Regions from separate parts of the Bacillus sp. NS1 genome, predicted to be linked through region 3. Evidence: riboswitches for the same ligand, from Rfam matches in the RefSeq annotation. Region 3 holds a riboswitch; each other region holds the start of a gene.
What was found. A riboswitch is a leader RNA that binds a small molecule or an ion and turns the genes downstream of it on or off. The one in region 3 is predicted to bind S-adenosylmethionine.
Positions count from the first base shown of each region.

Region 1: it holds a riboswitch for S-adenosylmethionine, as region 3 does, so the genes downstream of both, AC4CV5_RS15575 (2-hydroxyacid dehydrogenase) here and AC4CV5_RS06570 (bifunctional homocysteine S-methyltransferase/methylenetetrahydrofolate reductase) in region 3, are expected to answer to the same signal.
Region 2: it holds a riboswitch for S-adenosylmethionine, as region 3 does, so the genes downstream of both, metE (5-methyltetrahydropteroyltriglutamate--homocysteine S-methyltransferase) here and AC4CV5_RS06570 (bifunctional homocysteine S-methyltransferase/methylenetetrahydrofolate reductase) in region 3, are expected to answer to the same signal.
Region 4: it holds a riboswitch for S-adenosylmethionine, as region 3 does, so the genes downstream of both, mtnW (2,3-diketo-5-methylthiopentyl-1-phosphate enolase) here and AC4CV5_RS06570 (bifunctional homocysteine S-methyltransferase/methylenetetrahydrofolate reductase) in region 3, are expected to answer to the same signal.

Region 1 covers NZ_JBZAZF010000003.1:952,229-956,402, forward strand. Annotated here, with positions in the region: gene AC4CV5_RS15570 (molybdopterin oxidoreductase family protein) at 1-1,035, opposite strand, end outside; SAM riboswitch class I at 1,183-1,274, shown strand; gene AC4CV5_RS15575 (2-hydroxyacid dehydrogenase) at 1,360-2,394, shown strand; gene AC4CV5_RS15580 (FGGY-family carbohydrate kinase) at 2,412-3,872, shown strand; gene AC4CV5_RS15585 (MFS transporter) at 3,967-4,174, shown strand, end outside.
Region 2 covers NZ_JBZAZF010000002.1:417,306-421,479, reverse strand. Annotated here, with positions in the region: gene rsbRB (RsbT co-antagonist RsbRB) at 1-225, opposite strand, end outside; gene isp (serine protease Isp) at 448-1,407, shown strand; SAM riboswitch class I at 1,539-1,694, shown strand; gene metE (5-methyltetrahydropteroyltriglutamate--homocysteine S-methyltransferase) at 1,822-4,110, shown strand; gene AC4CV5_RS07685 (histidine phosphatase family protein) at 4,151-4,174, opposite strand, start outside.
Region 3 covers NZ_JBZAZF010000002.1:221,882-226,055, forward strand. Annotated here, with positions in the region: gene AC4CV5_RS06570 (bifunctional homocysteine S-methyltransferase/methylenetetrahydrofolate reductase) at 1-1,775, opposite strand, end outside; SAM riboswitch class I at 1,866-1,983, opposite strand; gene AC4CV5_RS06575 (YajQ family cyclic di-GMP-binding protein) at 2,090-2,581, opposite strand; partial or broken gene AC4CV5_RS06580 (CvfB family protein) at 2,680-3,578, shown strand; gene AC4CV5_RS06585 (DUF3784 domain-containing protein) at 3,691-3,981, shown strand; gene AC4CV5_RS06590 (DegV family protein) at 4,023-4,174, opposite strand, start outside.
Region 4 covers NZ_JBZAZF010000002.1:459,419-463,592, forward strand. Annotated here, with positions in the region: gene AC4CV5_RS07895 (carbon-nitrogen family hydrolase) at 1-273, opposite strand, end outside; gene mtnE (methionine-glutamine aminotransferase) at 368-1,561, shown strand; SAM riboswitch class I at 1,603-1,703, shown strand; gene mtnW (2,3-diketo-5-methylthiopentyl-1-phosphate enolase) at 1,788-3,005, shown strand; gene mtnX (2-hydroxy-3-keto-5-methylthiopentenyl-1-phosphate phosphatase) at 3,002-3,709, shown strand; gene AC4CV5_RS07915 (methylthioribulose 1-phosphate dehydratase) at 3,667-4,174, shown strand, end outside.

The sequences.
Region 1 (4,174 bases), on a different contig from region 3:
GTTATATTCTAAAATTCCGCTGTTATGCTTAATTGCACCGCCCCCTGTGTGCAGCCATTGGCCGGTGATCGCCGGAAGACAGGCAATCGTCCGTACAATCATCCCGCCGTTATCGTGGTGCTGGAGTCCGTTTCCGATTCTGATAAAAGAAGGGGAGGTTTCGCCGTACATTCTTGCCAGCTGATAAATATCTTCGGTACTGACACCAGTGATCAGTGATACCTTTTCCGGATCATACTGTTTCACGTGTTCACGGAGCTCTTCATAGCCGACCGTGTATTCAGACAGAAATGCTTTATCATGAAGGTTTTCTTTAAATAAGATGTTCATGATGCCAAGGGCAAGTGCGCTGTCAGTTCCGGGTTTTATGGGAATAAACCAATCTGCGAGACGTCCTGTCTGATTTTGATGAACATCAATGACGACAATTTTGGCACCTTGTTTTCGTGCTTTTTGGGCGATAGTAATTTGGTGCATATTTGTGCTGACTGCGTTGATTCCCCAAAAAATAAATAGTTTCGTATGAATGGTTTCCTCGGGATCGATTCCCGCACTTATACCCATCGTATATTTATAGCCCTCAGATCCCGCTTTGCTGCAAATCGTTCGTTCAAGCTGGCTTGAGCCCATGCGGTAAAAGAATCGGCGGTCCATTCCTTCAGCTGTTAATTTGCCCATATTCCCGTAAAAACTGTATGGAAGTATGCTTTCAGCGCCCTCTTCATCAATTAGCTGTTTCCAGCGTGAGGTGATGGTATCGATCGCCTCTTCCCAAGAAATCGGTTCAAATATTGCCCGGCCTTTCGCCCCTGTCCGTTTGAGGGGTGTAGTCAGCCGCTTTTCATCATAAATGCGCTCCGTCATGTTTCGGACTTTGTTGCAAATGTTTCCGGCCGTGACTGGATGATCAGGATCACCTTGGACTTTCACAATTTTTCCGTCTTTTTTATGTATTAACAATCCGCACTGATCCGGGCAGTCAAGCGAGCAAACGGATTTAAAAATGCCGTTTTGTTGTGTGGCAAAAGATTTCATGGCCCAGTTCCTCTCTCTAGTTAGATATATTGTAAGAATTATAACATTTCGGATGATAACGTCAATTCTGAAAAAAGAGATTGACATCAATCTGAGACTTCTTTATTATAAACGTATTCTTCATTCCGAAAATTACATATTCAACGTTTTCTATCCAGAGAGGTGGAGGGACTGGCCCTATGAAACCTCGGCAACATTATTGTGCCAATTCCAGCAAGCGTCAGCTTGAAAGATAGGAAAGCAAGGTTTATACCGGCGTCTGTCAGTAAACAGGGCACGCTTATACATGAATCTCTTTCCATCTTCGGAAAGAGATTTTTTTTTATGAAAAATATGATGAAAAGGATGTTTTGCACCATGACGGTTTTGGTTACAGCACCGTACAACGAAGAAGGAAGAAAAGAGCTTGAAGAATTGTTCGGCTCAGTTATTTATCATTCCTGGAAGGAACAAGGCCGGGCATACCGGGAAGATGAACTCATTCAACTACTAAAAGAATCACATGCGATAGGCTTGATTACTGAGCTTGATCAAGTAACAGACAACGTATTTGCATCTGTTTCAGGCCTTTCATTTGTGGGCGTGTGCAGAGGAATGCCCTCCAATGTGGATGTGGCTGCAGCGTCAAAAAGGGGCATACCCGTTTTCTATACACCTGGGCGGAATGCACAAGCCGTTGCTGAAATGTTTATCGGCAATGTGATTTCCTTTCTCCGCCATACCAGCACCTCTAATCAATGGCTGAAGGATGGAAAATGGGACAGCGATTACTTGCAGGCTTATGTCAAATTCAAAGGGAATGAATTAACGGGAAAAACGGTCGGCATGGTTGGGTTCGGCGCGGTAGGGCAAAGGATTGCAAAACTGTTGACAGCGTTCGGCTGTAAAATAAAGTATTACGATCCATACGTACAGGACGATCTTCCCCTATATGAAAAAGTATCTCTTAAAACGGTGTTTTCAGACAGTGATATCGTTTCTGTCCATCTGCCTCGTACCGAGGAAACACTAGGACTTATTGATCGGTCGTATTTTGATCTAATGAAAGAGAGTGCGATTTTCGTCAATACTTCGAGAGCAGTTGTGGTAAACCGTGAAGATCTTTTATCTGTATTAAAAGAACATAAAATCAGAGGAGCGATTTTAGACGTTTTTTATCATGAACCTCCAGAGGAATCAGATTACGAATTCATCTCATTGGCTAATGTTCTGGCAACACCGCATCTTGCTGGAGCAACCTTCGAAGTGGAGGATCATCACGTGACGATCTTGAACGGAGCTCTCAAAAAGTGGAAGGGTGAAAAAACTCTTAATATTCCGACATTGTATAACAAAGATGAACTAAAAACAGAGGTATAAGAAAGGAGGGTAACGCAATGAAAAAACAAAAAGGCTATCTCGTTTTTGATATCGGCACAGGGAATGCGAGAGTAGCGGTCGTGAGTGTATCGGGAAATGTTCAAACAGTTGAACGGGAGGACATCGTGTATTCAACCGATACGCTTTACCCAGACAGCCGTTATTTTTCTCCTCAGTTGCTGTGGAAGCAAGTGATGAAACTGGCAAAACGTGCACTTTCTCGTTCTCGTGATATTGACATCATTGGTTTGACATCGACGAGTCAAAGACAGGGGATTGTGCTGATCGATCAAAACGGCGACTCTTTTCTCGGGCTGCCGAACATTGATAATCGCGGCCGTGAGTGGGAGGAGTGCATACCCAATCGAGAAGAGATATACAGCCGCACAGGCCGCCTTCCGACTGCACTTTTTTCTGCGCTCAAGCTTTATGGTTTAAAACAGCGTCAGCCCTCTTTATGGCAAAAAACTGCTAGCTTTACGAGCATCAGTGATTGGGTGACATACCAGCTGAGCGGAATTTTGACATATGAACCTTCGCAGGCAACAGAAACCCTGCTGTTTGACGTAAAGCAAAACACTTGGTCAGAAGAGATGTGCGGCATATTCGGCTTTTCACCATTTATCCTTCCGCCTCTAGTAAGATCGGGAACAGCGGTTGGAACAATAACAAATGAGTATGCATCCGAATTAGGTCTTTCTATAAATGCGAAGGTGATAGCAGGGGGCGGGGATACACAGCTGGCTGTGAAAAGCACCCGCGCTGCGCTTGAGGACATTGCCATCGTATCAGGGACAACAACGCCAATAACCAAAATTACTGCTGGCCATGGCGACACAAAACATAAAGCATGGCTGAATTGCCATACAGATCAAGGACATTGGCTTGTGGAAACGAATCCGGGAATTACCGGCCTGAATTATCAAAAATTAAAACAGATTTTTTATCCCAATGAATCGTACGAAGTAATGGAGGAAGAGATTTCTGCACTTGCTAAAGAAGACAATGCATGTGTGGCGGCTCTCGGTTCTTACTTATCGGCAGAAAAGAATGCGTTAACGAAAGGCGGTTTTCTTTTTGATGCCCCGCTTTCAGCAAATTTAAAGAGAGCACATTTTGTACGCGCGGCGCTGCAAGAAATCGCATTTTCGATCAAATGGAACTTTGACATATTAACAGAGGTGACTTCGTTTGAACGTGACTATGTTTGGGTGTGCGGAGGAGGATTCCAAAGCAAAGCGCTCACTCAATATACCGCGGACCTTCTTCAGAAGAAAATCTATGTCCAAGAGGGATATCATCAGGCCTCTGTCGTTGGGGCTGCAGTCATTTGCAATGAAACCTTTCAATTGACGGAAGAGATGGCAGCAAATGTCCGGGTGATCAAACCGCAGGACTGTCAGGTCCAACTTGCTTTATATGAGGAATGGAAGCAAACACAGCGCTTTTTTTCAAGTTCAGACAAAGTGTTGATATAAGGGGGCATTTGCTGCTTTTTTGAGGAATTATCTAATTTTTGGCTTTAATGAGGTAATACGGTAATTGATGTTAGCATCTAAGGAGGAGACAGATATGTTGGATAAAATCGGAATACCAAAGCGGCTAGCTTGGGGGTTTTTAGGGGTTGTTTTGTTTATGATGGGAGACGGGCTTGAACAAGGGTGGCTCAGCCCTTTTCTGATCGAAAACGGGCTTACGGTTCAGCAATCCGCTTCAATTTTTAGTATATACGGGGTTGCACTTGCCATAGCTTCCTGGTTTTCGGGTGTATGTCTTGAAG
Region 2 (4,174 bases), 200 kb from region 3:
CCACTCTTGAAATTCTTCGAGAAATTGTTTTTCCGGTAAAACATACATGTAATTCAGATGCCGGTAAAACTCTCTGTCCTGCTCTTTCAATTCTTCCGTTACAGATGCATTATGTAAGGCGTAAAGCGAATTCGGATCACTTTCCTCCATTGTTTCAATCCATTCCTCGGCCATTTGTTCCACATGCTCTGAAAAAAATGCATATAATTTTTCATTCAGTTTCATCACACTGCTCCTTTCCCCAACACTATTATAACTTGACTGACAGCTGAATCCCAGTCATACACGTTACACCCATCCAATATTTTGCAAATTACTAATTCTTTGGGTTGTATCCTATTTTTTCAAAATGCTTCAAATGGCTCTGTCCGAACGGTTGTTTTTTTCATATAATATGAGGCAACACCCTTGAATCCACTTGTAAGCATAAAAAAGGAGGGCTTTTTTATGAATGGTGAAATCCGCTTGATCCCGTATGTGACGAATGAGCAGTTTATGGATGTAAACGAGCTTCCTGAGGGTATTAAAGTGATTAAGGCGCCAGAAATGTGGGCAAAAGGGGTAAAAGGCAAAAATGTAAAAATTGCTGTATTGGACACAGGCTGCGATACAAGCCATCCTGATTTAAAAAACCAAATCATCGGCGGAAAGAACTTCACAGATGATGACGGCGGCAAGGAAGATGCGATTTCCGACTACAACGGACACGGCACACACGTCGCCGGAACGATTGCAGCTAATGATTCAAACGGCGGCATTGCCGGAGTTGCGCCTGAGGCAAGCCTATTGATTGTGAAGGTTCTTGGCGGTGAAAACGGCAGCGGACAATACGAATGGATTATTAACGGCATTAACTACGCTGTGGAACAGAAAGTCGATATCATCTCAATGTCCCTTGGCGGTCCTAGCGATGTGCCAGAGCTGGCGGAAGCAGTGAAAAACGCCGTCAAAAATGGAGTGCTTGTCGTTTGCGCAGCGGGAAATGAAGGTGACGGCGACGAACGCACAGAAGAGCTTTCCTACCCTGCGGCATATAATGAAGTCATCGCTGTTGGATCTGTTTCCGTAGCGCGCGAATTATCAGAATTTTCTAACGCAAATAAAGAGATTGATCTTGTGGCACCGGGAGAAAATATATTATCAACCCTTCCTAACAAGAAGTACGGTAAGCTTACCGGCACTTCAATGGCTGCCCCTCATGTCAGCGGAGCGCTTGCTTTAATCAAAAGCTATGAAGAAGAATCATTTCAAAGAAAGCTTTCTGAACCTGAGGTTTATGCACAGCTGATCCGCAGGACACTTCCGCTTGATATTGCAAAAACGCTGGCAGGTAATGGATTCCTGTATTTAACCGCTCCTGATGAACTGGCAGAAAGAGCAGAGCAATCACATTTGATGACCCTATAAAATTATTTTTCTTATATAATATAAACTGAATATTAAAAATAAAGTTTCAAATTCTATGTTGACAACGAATTTGAAATACTGTTAAGATTACCAACAAATGATTCAACTTTTCAAAAAATTAATAACATTTTCTCTTATCGAGAGTTGGGCGAGGGATTGGCCTTTTGACCCCAACAGCAACCGACCGTAATTCCATTGTGAAATGGGGCGCACTGCTTTTCGCGCCGAGACTGATGTCTCATAAGGCACGGTGCTAATTCCATCAGATTGTGTCTGAGAGATGAGAGAGGCAGTGTTTTACGCAGAAAAGCCTCTTTCTCTCATGGGAAAGAGGCTTTTTGTTGTGAGAAAACCTCTTAGCAGCCTGTATCCGCGGGTTAACAAGAGTGTTTTACATATAAAGGAGGAGAAACAATGACAACCATCAAAACATCGAATTTAGGATTTCCGAGAATTGGACTGAACAGAGAATGGAAAAAAGCACTTGAAGCGTATTGGAAAGGCAGCACTGATAAAGATACGTTTTTAAAGCAAATCGACGACCTATTTTTATCCGCAGTAAAAACACAAATTGACCAGCAGATTGATGTTGTGCCTGTTTCTGATTTCACACAGTATGATCATGTACTCGACACAGCAGTCAGCTTCAACTGGATTCCGAAACGATTCAGACATTTGACTGACGCTACCGATACATACTTCGCTATTGCCCGCGGAATAAAAGACGCCGTATCAAGTGAAATGACAAAATGGTTTAATACAAACTACCATTACATCGTTCCTGAATATGACGAGAGCATTGAGTTCCGCCTGACAAGAAACAAACAGCTCACAGATTATCGCCGGATCAAACAGGAATACGGCGTTGAAACAAAACCTGTGATTGTCGGCCCTTATACATTTGTCACGCTGGCTAAAGGCTATGAACCCTCTGAAGCAAAAGCGATCCAAAAACGCCTTGTGCCGTTATATGTACAGCTTTTGAAAGAGCTTGAGGAAGAAGGCGTAAAATGGGTTCAAATCGATGAGCCTGCGCTTGTTACAGCTTCTGCCGAAGATGTCCGCGGCGCAAAAGAATTATTTGAAAGCATTACAAACGAGCTTTCATCCTTGAATGTGCTTTTGCAGACGTATTTTGATTCTGTTGATGCTTATGAAGAGCTGATCTCTTACCCGGTACAGGGAATTGGCCTTGATTTCGTTCACGATAAAGGCAGAAACCTGGAACAGCTGAAAACACACGGATTCCCAACAGATAAAGTGCTGGCAGCAGGCGTCATTGACGGACGCAACATTTGGAAGGCAGATCTTGAAGAACGTCTCGACGCCGTTCTTGATATTCTCAGCATTGCAAAAGTAGATGAACTGTGGATTCAGCCTTCCAGCAGCCTGTTGCATGTTCCGGTAGCGAAGCACCCTGATGAGCATTTGGAGAAGGATCTGCTGAACGGATTATCTTACGCAAAAGAAAAACTAGCTGAGCTGACAGCTTTGAAAGAAGGTTTAGTATCAGGAAAAGCGGCGATCAGCGAACAGATTCAGCGGGCGAAAGCTGATATTCAGGCGCTCAAACAATTTGCAACTAGCGCAAATTCTGAACAAAAGAAAGAGCTGGAGCAATTAACCGATAAAGACTTCAAACGCCCAATTCCTTTTGAAGAACGTTTAGCCCTGCAAAATGAATCTCTCGGCCTCCCGCTTTTGCCGACGACTACGATTGGAAGCTTCCCGCAGTCTGCTGAAGTGCGGAGCGCACGCCAAAAATGGCGGAAAAAAGAGTGGTCTGATGAACAGTACCAAAACTTTATCAATGCAGAAACAAAACGATGGATTGATATTCAGGAAGAATTGGAGCTGGATGTGCTTGTGCACGGTGAATTTGAACGGACAGATATGGTCGAATACTTCGGTGAAAAGCTGGCCGGCTTTGCCTTCACAAAATACGCTTGGGTTCAATCATACGGCTCACGCTGTGTCCGCCCGCCAGTCATTTACGGAGATGTTGAATTTATTGAACCGATGACAGTGAAAGACACGGTGTATGCACAATCCCTGACATCCAAGCATGTGAAAGGAATGCTGACCGGTCCTGTTACAATCTTAAACTGGTCCTTCCCTCGAAACGACATTTCGAGAAAAGAAATCGCCTTCCAAATTGGGCTTGCCCTTCGCAAAGAAGTAAAAGCGCTTGAAGATGCAGGCATTCAAATTATTCAAGTGGATGAACCGGCGCTGCGCGAAGGCCTTCCATTAAAAACCCAAGATTGGGATGAGTATTTGACTTGGGCGGCAGAAGCATTCAGATTAACTACTTCTTCCGTGAAAAACGAGACGCAAATTCATACACATATGTGCTACAGCAACTTCGAAGACATCGTAGATACGATCAATGATCTTGATGCCGATGTAATTACAATCGAGCACAGCAGAAGCCACGGAGGATTTTTAGATTACTTAAAAGACCATCCGTATTTGAAAGGGCTCGGCCTTGGTGTATATGACATTCACAGCCCTCGGGTGCCGTCAACTGAAGAAATGTACAACATTATTGTTGACGCTCTTGCCGTTTGTCCGACTGACCGCTTCTGGGTAAATCCAGACTGCGGATTGAAAACAAGACAGCAGGAAGAAACGGTTGCAGCATTGAAAAACATGGTTGAAGCCGCAAAACAGGCAAGAGCTCAGCAGACACAGCTTGTTTAAATATAGAAACCATCTGCCTTAGGCAGATGGTTTTTTTCTGTTAGAAAGCAGGAATCGGTTTCCT
Region 3 (4,174 bases):
GTTAAGTCAGATCTGAGAAAAGGCGTAATCAAATAGATGCCGTTAAACAGCTCGCATGCCGTATCCAACAGAGAGCGTGCAATTGCAAGGCCCTCCGCTTTTTGCTTCTCTTTGTCTTCACCGGCGAGGGCCATTGTTTCCCGAATAGAGTCAGACAGCTTAATGCCCGGAATTTCATTGTGGATGAATTCAGCATTCCGGCTGCTAGTAAGCGGCATAATTCCGATATAGATCGGCGTCTGCAGATGCTTTGTTTCGTTATGGATATCGACAAGCTGCTGTTCGGAATAGACAGGCTGTGAAACAAAATAATCGGCGCCGCAATCTATTTTTTTCTCCAGCCGTTTTACCGCTTTATCCAGGTGGCGGACGTTAGGATTAAATGCGGCTGCGACTGAGAAATTCGTTTTCTTGCCAAGCGGCTTTCCAGACAGGGACAGCCCTTCATTGAACTGTTTGATCAGCCTGATTAAATCAAAGGATGTTAAATCATAAACAGACGTGGCACCCGGAAAATCCCCGATTTTAGAAGGGTCGCCCGTGATGGCCAGCACGTCATTCAGCCCTAACGTATCAAGACCCATTAAGTGTGACTGCAAGCCGATAATATTTCGGTCACGGCACGTAATATGGACAAGAGAGCGCATATCAAGCTGCTGCTTCACAAGGGCGCCGCAGGCAACATTGCTGATCCGCGGGGTCGCTAGGGAATTGTCAGCGAGCGTTAGGGCATCGATTCCCGCTTCTTTTAATTCAGCAGCGGCGGACAGAAATTTGTCAAAACTCAATTTTTTCGGCGGATCCAGCTCTACGATAATGGAGCGTTTTTCCGCCGCGATCTCATTCAAGCCGGGCTCTGTCCGCTCGTGCTGAACAGAAACGAATTCCTTCGCCCGGGTTTTGACTTCTTTTTCTGTAATCGGAGCAAGCCCGCCAACCGCTTCCGCCATCGCCCGGATGTGATTTGGCGTGGTGCCGCAGCAGCCTCCGATAATCCGTGCGCCTTGCTTACGGAATTCTGACGCGCTGTTTTGAAAATACGTGTCGTCTGTTTCATAGACGAGCCGGCCTTCTTCAAGCGAGGGAAGACTGCTGTTCGGATAAACTGATAAGAACACGTCATCAAAAATCGGCACTTCGCTGAGCGCTTCAATCATATGATAAGGGCCGAGCCGGCAGTTAATGCCGACGATATCAGCTCCGAGATCCGCGATCGATCGCAATGCTTCAGAAAGCGGCGTTCCGTCCTGCAGTACGCCTTGCTCATGCATGGAGACATTTAACATAATCGGAAGGCCAGTCTCTTTGCGCGCGATTTTCAGCACTTCACGGGCTTCTTCCAAATCATAATACGTTTCTAACAGCAATCCATCCGGATCTTCATGCAGCAGCAGGTACAGCTGCTCGCGAAAGCTGCGTTTGATTTCGTCAAGGCTGTACGCATTTTTATTAAATGTGCGGATGCCTCCCATCGTCCCCAGAACGTACGCATCGCCTGCGGAAGCCCGTGCGATTTTTACTGCCTCTTGATTCATTTTTTTGATGTCATCCTCAAGGCCGTGTCTGGATAATTTAATATAATTGGCCCCGTACGTATTTGTTTGAATGATGTTGGCTCCTGCCTCAACGTATGCTTTATGTATGCGCTGAATTTCTTCCGGCTTTGAAATATTGAGCTCCTCAAAGCACCTGTCAATGCCATAGGAGTAGAGGAGCGTCCCCATTGCGCCGTCGCCGATTAACACTTGTGTTTGCAAATCTTCTAAAAGTCCCATTGTCTGCCTCCTTTATTCACATTCAGCAAGGAAAAAAGAGAAATAAAAAAAGTCCTCTTAAGAAGAAGACTTTGTCAGTGATTTTGTCTCTTCTTATCTTCCAAGCTGTTCGAGCTTGCTGGATTTAGCACCTTGGTCATGGCTTATCGCCATTACACCGGTTGCTGAAGCTTCGTCGGGCCAGTCCCTCTGCTTCTCTTGATAAGAACGGATATGAAGTTTTCGTGTTCAGGAAGTGCCAAAAGGTGGTTAGCGTTTTCCCTTTCTCCAAATTTACCGAAAATAAAGACAATAATCAATAGGATTCAGAAAATTTATCTGAAATTTATAAATTGAACGTCAATTGGCAGATCTGCGCCTCTCACTGCTGTGATAATCTGCTGCAGGTCATCCTTGTTTTTTCCGGTGATGCGCACTTGGTCATCCTGCACTTGAGACTTTACTTTCAGTCCGGAGTTTTTGATAATTGTATTGATTTTTTTTGCGTTTTCCTTGTCAATGCCTTGAACAAGTTTTGCACGCTGGCGCACCGTTCCGCCTGACGCGCTTTCAACCTTGCCGTAATCAATGTTTTTTGTCGGCACATTTCGTTTAATTAATTTACTGACCAGTACATCTTTCAGCTGGCTTAATTTAAATTCGTCATCAGAAACGAGGACAAGCTCCTCTTTATCTAAAGAAATGTCGCTTTTGCTTCCTTTAAAGTCGTAGCGTGTGCTGATTTCTTTGAGTGCGATTTGGATCGCATTTTGCACTTCGGGCAATTCCACCTTGGATACAATATCAAATGAGCTTTCTTTTGCCATATGAAAACCTCCATAACATTTAACTTATGTGTTGATTATAGTAGAATAAAGAGAAACTTCCAACAGATCAAAGAATCAATTTGTGATGATTGGAAAAAATGTTAACAGAATCCGCAGAAAAATAAAGCGGAACAGGAAGGACGATAGCATGAGACCAGGGCAGCAATTAACCTTGAGTATAGATCACCAAACTGACTTCGGTTACTTTTTAACCGACGGAGAAGACACGATTCTCTTACATAACAGTGAAATAACTGAGGATATCGAGGACAGAGACGAAGTAGAGGTTTTTATATACGTCGATCAGCAGGAGAGACTTGCGGCCACGATGAAAATTCCGGTCATCAGCGCTGATGAGTACGGCTGGGTCGAAGTGGTGGATACAGTGGAAGATATGGGCGTTTTCGTTGATGTCGGCTTATCTAAAGACGCGCTAGTTGCAACTGAGCATTTGCCGCCATACGAGGATGTCTGGCCGCAAAAAGGGGATAAGCTTTACTGTATGCTGAAGGTGACAAACCGAGGACGCATGTTTGCGAAACCAGCGCCGGAAGATATCATCAGCGAACTGTTTACCGACGCCTCAGAAGATCTGATGAATAAAGAGCTGACAGGTACGGTTTACAGATTAATCGCAACGGGTTCATTCATCATCACGGATGACGGTATCCGCGGTTTTATCCATCCGTCAGAGAGAAAAGAGGAGCCAAGACTCGGTTCAAGAATTACGGGACGGGTGATTCAAGTCAAAGAAGACGGTTCAGTCAACATGTCGCTGCTTCCGAGAAAACAGGACGCATTGTCTGTAGATGCCGAGTACATTCTAACGTATATGAGAACAAGAAACGGCGCTATGCCGTACGGCGACAAAAGCCAGCCTGACGATATCAGAGAACGTTTTAACATGAGTAAAGCCGCCTTTAAACGCGCGCTAGGCCATTTGATGAAGAACGGAAAAGTATATCAGCAGGACGAGTGGACATACGAGAAAAAATAGAAGGCCGCACAGGCCTTCTATTTTTTATATAAGAACTTCACAAATAAAATTCTGTTACGTATCATTAGGGGAGACAGAGTGTTTGGTTAGTTAAAAGACAGGGGGAGAGTTCGTGGAAATTCGCATCGATTTTTTATTGATCCTGATTGCGATGCTTTTCTTTTGGGTTGCTTATATGGCCGGAATAAAAAAGCAAACATGGATATTGTCCGGTTTCGGTGAGTCTCGGATACGTGAAAAAGACCGTCTGGCTAAAATTGCGGGATACTTTTTTCTAAATTCAGGGATCTTTATTCTTTTAAACGGTTTTATCTCATTCCAAGGACAAGATCAGCTGATTCCGCCAATGATTTTAGCATATGGAGCTGGAGTTATCATTTATGTAAATAAAAAATTAATATAAAACCTCCAGCATATATCAAATGTCTGGAGGTTTTTGTTTGCTCATTTTCTTAAAAAGAATACGGCTAATGTGCCGGGGCCGGCGTGCGAGCCGATCGTAGAACCGATTGGATGCATGATGATCTCTTTCGGCTTGAATTCATCTTCAATCAAATCTTTCATGACAATGGCTTTTTCTTCGTTCGCAGCGTAGC
Region 4 (4,174 bases), 240 kb from region 3:
ATCAGAATCATTTCTGACAGCGACCGATCCGGCGACAATATGAACGCCATGTTTTTTTGCTGTTTTCTTCAGCCAGCTCTGAGCAAAACGCCCGTCTTCATCAGCGAGCTCATCAAGGTTGGCCAGGTCATATCCGGTCGTCCATAATTCAGGAAGAACAAGAACATCAGCATGCTTGCTTTCTTTTTCGATCAAAAATTCAGCCTTTTTGATATTTTCCGAACGTTTACCATATGAAATATCAAATTGAAGACAAGATATCGTCCATTTCATCTTTTTATCACTCCAAATTTTTCTTTACTTTTTTCATTTAACCATATATGATGATGGACTATCATTTCAAGATTTTTTTAGAAGGTGAGAATAGATGAAATTTGAACAGTCTCATGTATTGAAGGAATTGCCTAAACAATTCTTCGCTTCTCTGGTGCAGAAAGTGAACCAAAAGCTCGCAGAAGGGCATGACGTCATCAACCTCGGACAGGGAAATCCGGATCAGCCGACTCCGGAACATATCGTCGAGGAAATGAAACGAGCCGTTGCGGATCCTGAAAATCATAAATACTCGTCTTTTCGCGGCTCGTACAGTCTAAAATCAGCCGCAGCAGCATTTTATAAAAGAGAATACGGCATTGATCTTGACCCGGAAACTGAAGTCGCTATATTATTCGGCGGGAAAGCCGGTCTGGTCGAGCTCCCGCAATGCCTGTTGAATCCCGGAGATACGATTTTAGTTCCTGATCCGGGCTATCCTGATTACTGGTCAGGTGTCACACTCGCGAAAGCGAAAATGGAAATGATGCCGCTCGTAAAGGACAGGGCGTTTCTTCCTGATTACAGCAGCATCGCCGCCGAAGTGAGAGAACAGGCGAAATTGATGTATTTAAATTATCCGAATAATCCGACTGGAGCTATTGCTACATCTGAATTTTTTGAAGAAACGGTCAGTTTTGCGAAAGAAAACGGGATCTGTGTCGTTCACGATTTTGCTTATGGCGCTGTAGGGTTTGACGGCTGCAAACCGTTAAGCTTTTTGCAGACTGAAGGTGCGAAGGATATCGGAATTGAAATTTACACGCTGTCAAAAACGTATAACATGGCAGGGTGGCGGGTCGGCTTTGCCGTCGGAAACGCTTCGGTCATTGAAGCAATCAATCTTTATCAAGACCACATGTTTGTCAGTCTTTTCAGAGCGACTCAGGAGGCTGCAGCAGCGGCACTGCTAGCTGATCAGACGTGTGTGGCGGAGCAAAATGCCCGATATGAGAGCAGGCGAAACGCTTGGATCGCTGCATGCCGGGAAATCGGCTGGGATGTGACAGCTCCGGCAGGTTCATTTTTTGCATGGCTGCCTGTGCCTGAAGGCTATACTTCCGAGCAGTTCTCAGACCTTTTGCTGGAAAAAGCAAATGTGGCGGTTGCGGCTGGAAACGGCTTCGGAGAATATGGCGAGGGCTACGTCAGAGTCGGACTGCTGACAAGTGAAGAAAGTCTCAAAGAAGCCGCTTATCGAATTGGGAAACTGAACCTGTTTACCCAAAAAAGCATTGACAAGATTTGATAACGGTGGGATAATTCAAAATAATTTATAAAATCTATATTTTCTTATCAAGAGCAGGCAGAGGGACGAGCCCGATGAAGCCCGGCAACCGACTTATAAAGCACGGTGCTAATTCTTGCAGCTGGCGGCTGAGAGATAAGATTCGGACGAGAAACGAAACCTCTTTAGACGCGATTGCTGTTTGAAGAGGTTTTTTTATATGGATGTAAATGAAAGGAGCTCAGGCATGAGTGAGTTAATAGCAACATATCTCCTGACCGAACCGGGAGCCGATACAGAGAAAAAAGCAGAACAAATCGCAACAGGATTGACAGTAGGCTCATGGACAGATCTGCCTCTAGTGAAACAGGAGCAAATGCAAAAGCACAAGGGACGGGTGATAAAGGTCGAGGAAAGAGAGGGAACTCCTGCATCAGGAAAACAAGCGGTGATCACAATCGCCTATCCTGAAATCAATTTCTCTCGGGATATTCCGGCTTTACTGACAACAGTGTTTGGCAAGCTGTCGCTGGACGGAAAAATTAAATTACTCGATCTTCACTTCTCTGAGGCATTTAAGCGCACACTGCCGGGACCGAAGTTTGGCGTATACGGCATTCGGAAACTGCTGGGAGAGTTTGAGAGACCGCTGTTAATGAGCATATTTAAAGGGGTCATCGGAAGGGACCTGAGTGATATTAAAGAACAGCTCAGACAGCAGGCGCTTGGCGGAGTTGATTTGATTAAGGACGATGAAATTTTCTTTGAGACAGGGCTGGCGCCTTTTGAAACAAGAATTACAGAAGGAAAGCAAATATTGAAAGAAACGTATGAGCAAACCGGACATAAAACGCTGTATGCGGTCAATTTGACTGGACGCACGGCGGATCTGAAAGACAAAGCGAGACGCGCTGCCGAATTGGGGGCGGATGCACTTTTGTTTAATGTCTTTGCTTACGGCTTGGACGTCATGCAAAGCCTAGCGGAAGATCCCGAAATCGCAATCCCGATTATGGCACATCCAGCGGTCAGCGGGGCGTTTACGTCTTCTCCGTTCTACGGCTTTTCTCACGCTCTTTTGCTCGGAAAATTAAACCGGTATTGCGGTGCTGACTTTAGTCTCTTCCCATCTCCATACGGTTCGGTTGCGCTTCCAAAAGAAGATGCGCTGGCGATTCATGAAGAATGTGTGAGAGAGGATGCCTTTAACCAAACATTTGCCGTTCCGTCAGCAGGCATTCATCCTGGCATGGTTCCGCTTTTAATGCGGGATTTCGGTATAGATCATATTATTAACGCCGGGGGAGGCGTACACGGACATCCAAACGGCGCCCAAGGCGGGGGCAAAGCGTTCAGAGCCATAATTGATGCTGTCTTAGAAGCCCAGCCGATTGATGAAAAAGCCGAACAATGCAAGAATCTGAAGCTCGCGCTTGATAAATGGGGAAAGGTTGAAGCCGTATGACGACTCGAAAGCCTTTAATTATTTGTGATTTTGACGGAACCATCACGATGAACGACAACATTATAAGCATCATGAAAACATTCGCTCCGCCGGAGTGGACGGCATTAAAAGACGGCGTCCTTTCCAAAACGCTGTCAATCAAAGAAGGTGTCGGGCGGATGTTCGGCCTTCTGCCCAGCAGTTTAAAAGAAGAGATTACAAGATTTGTATTGGAAGATGCAAAAATCAGGGAAGGCTTTCGGGAATTTGTAGCGTTTATCAATGAGCATGAGCTGCCGTTTTATATCGTAAGCGGAGGAATGGACTTTTTTGTATATCCTTTGCTTGAAGGCATTGTGGAAAAAGATCGTATTTATTGCAACCATGCGTCATTTGACAGTGACTATATTCATATTGATTGGCCTCATTCCTGTAAAGGGACTTGTAGCAATCAATGCGGGTGCTGCAAGCCGTCGGTGATACATGAACTTTCTGAGCCAAACCAATATATCATCATGATCGGTGACTCGGTTACAGATGTGGAGGCGGCAAAGCTATCAGACCTTTGCTTTGCAAGAGATTATTTATTAAACGAATGCCGGGAGCGGAACCTGAATCATCTCCCGTATCAAGATTTTTATGAGATAAGAAAAGATATCGAGAATGTAACGGAGGTACAGGAATGGCTGCAAAACAAGAACGCTGGAGAGAACTCGCTGAAGTAAAACGGGAATTGGCAGAAAGAGATTGGTTTCCGGCGACTAGCGGCAATCTGTCTATTAAAGTTTCTGATGAGCCTTTAACATTTCTCGTCACTGCAAGCGGAAAAGATAAACGCAAAGAAACGGATGAAGATTTTCTGCTGGTGGATCAAAACGGAGAACCTGCCGAAAGCGGGCATTCTCTAAAACCGTCAGCGGAAACGCTTTTGCACACACATTTGTACAATAAAACCAATGCCGGATGCTGCCTGCACGTCCATACAGTAAACAATAATGTAATCTCAGAGCTATACGGAGACCAAAAGAAAATCACGTTCAGAGGCCAGGAAATAATAAAAGCGCTCGGCCTGTGGGAAGAGGATGCAGAAGTGACCATTCCGATCATTGAAAACCCGGCTCATATTCCGACGCTCGCGGCTCTGTTTGCGGAAGAGATTTCAGATGATTCAGGAGCTGTTCTGATCCGAA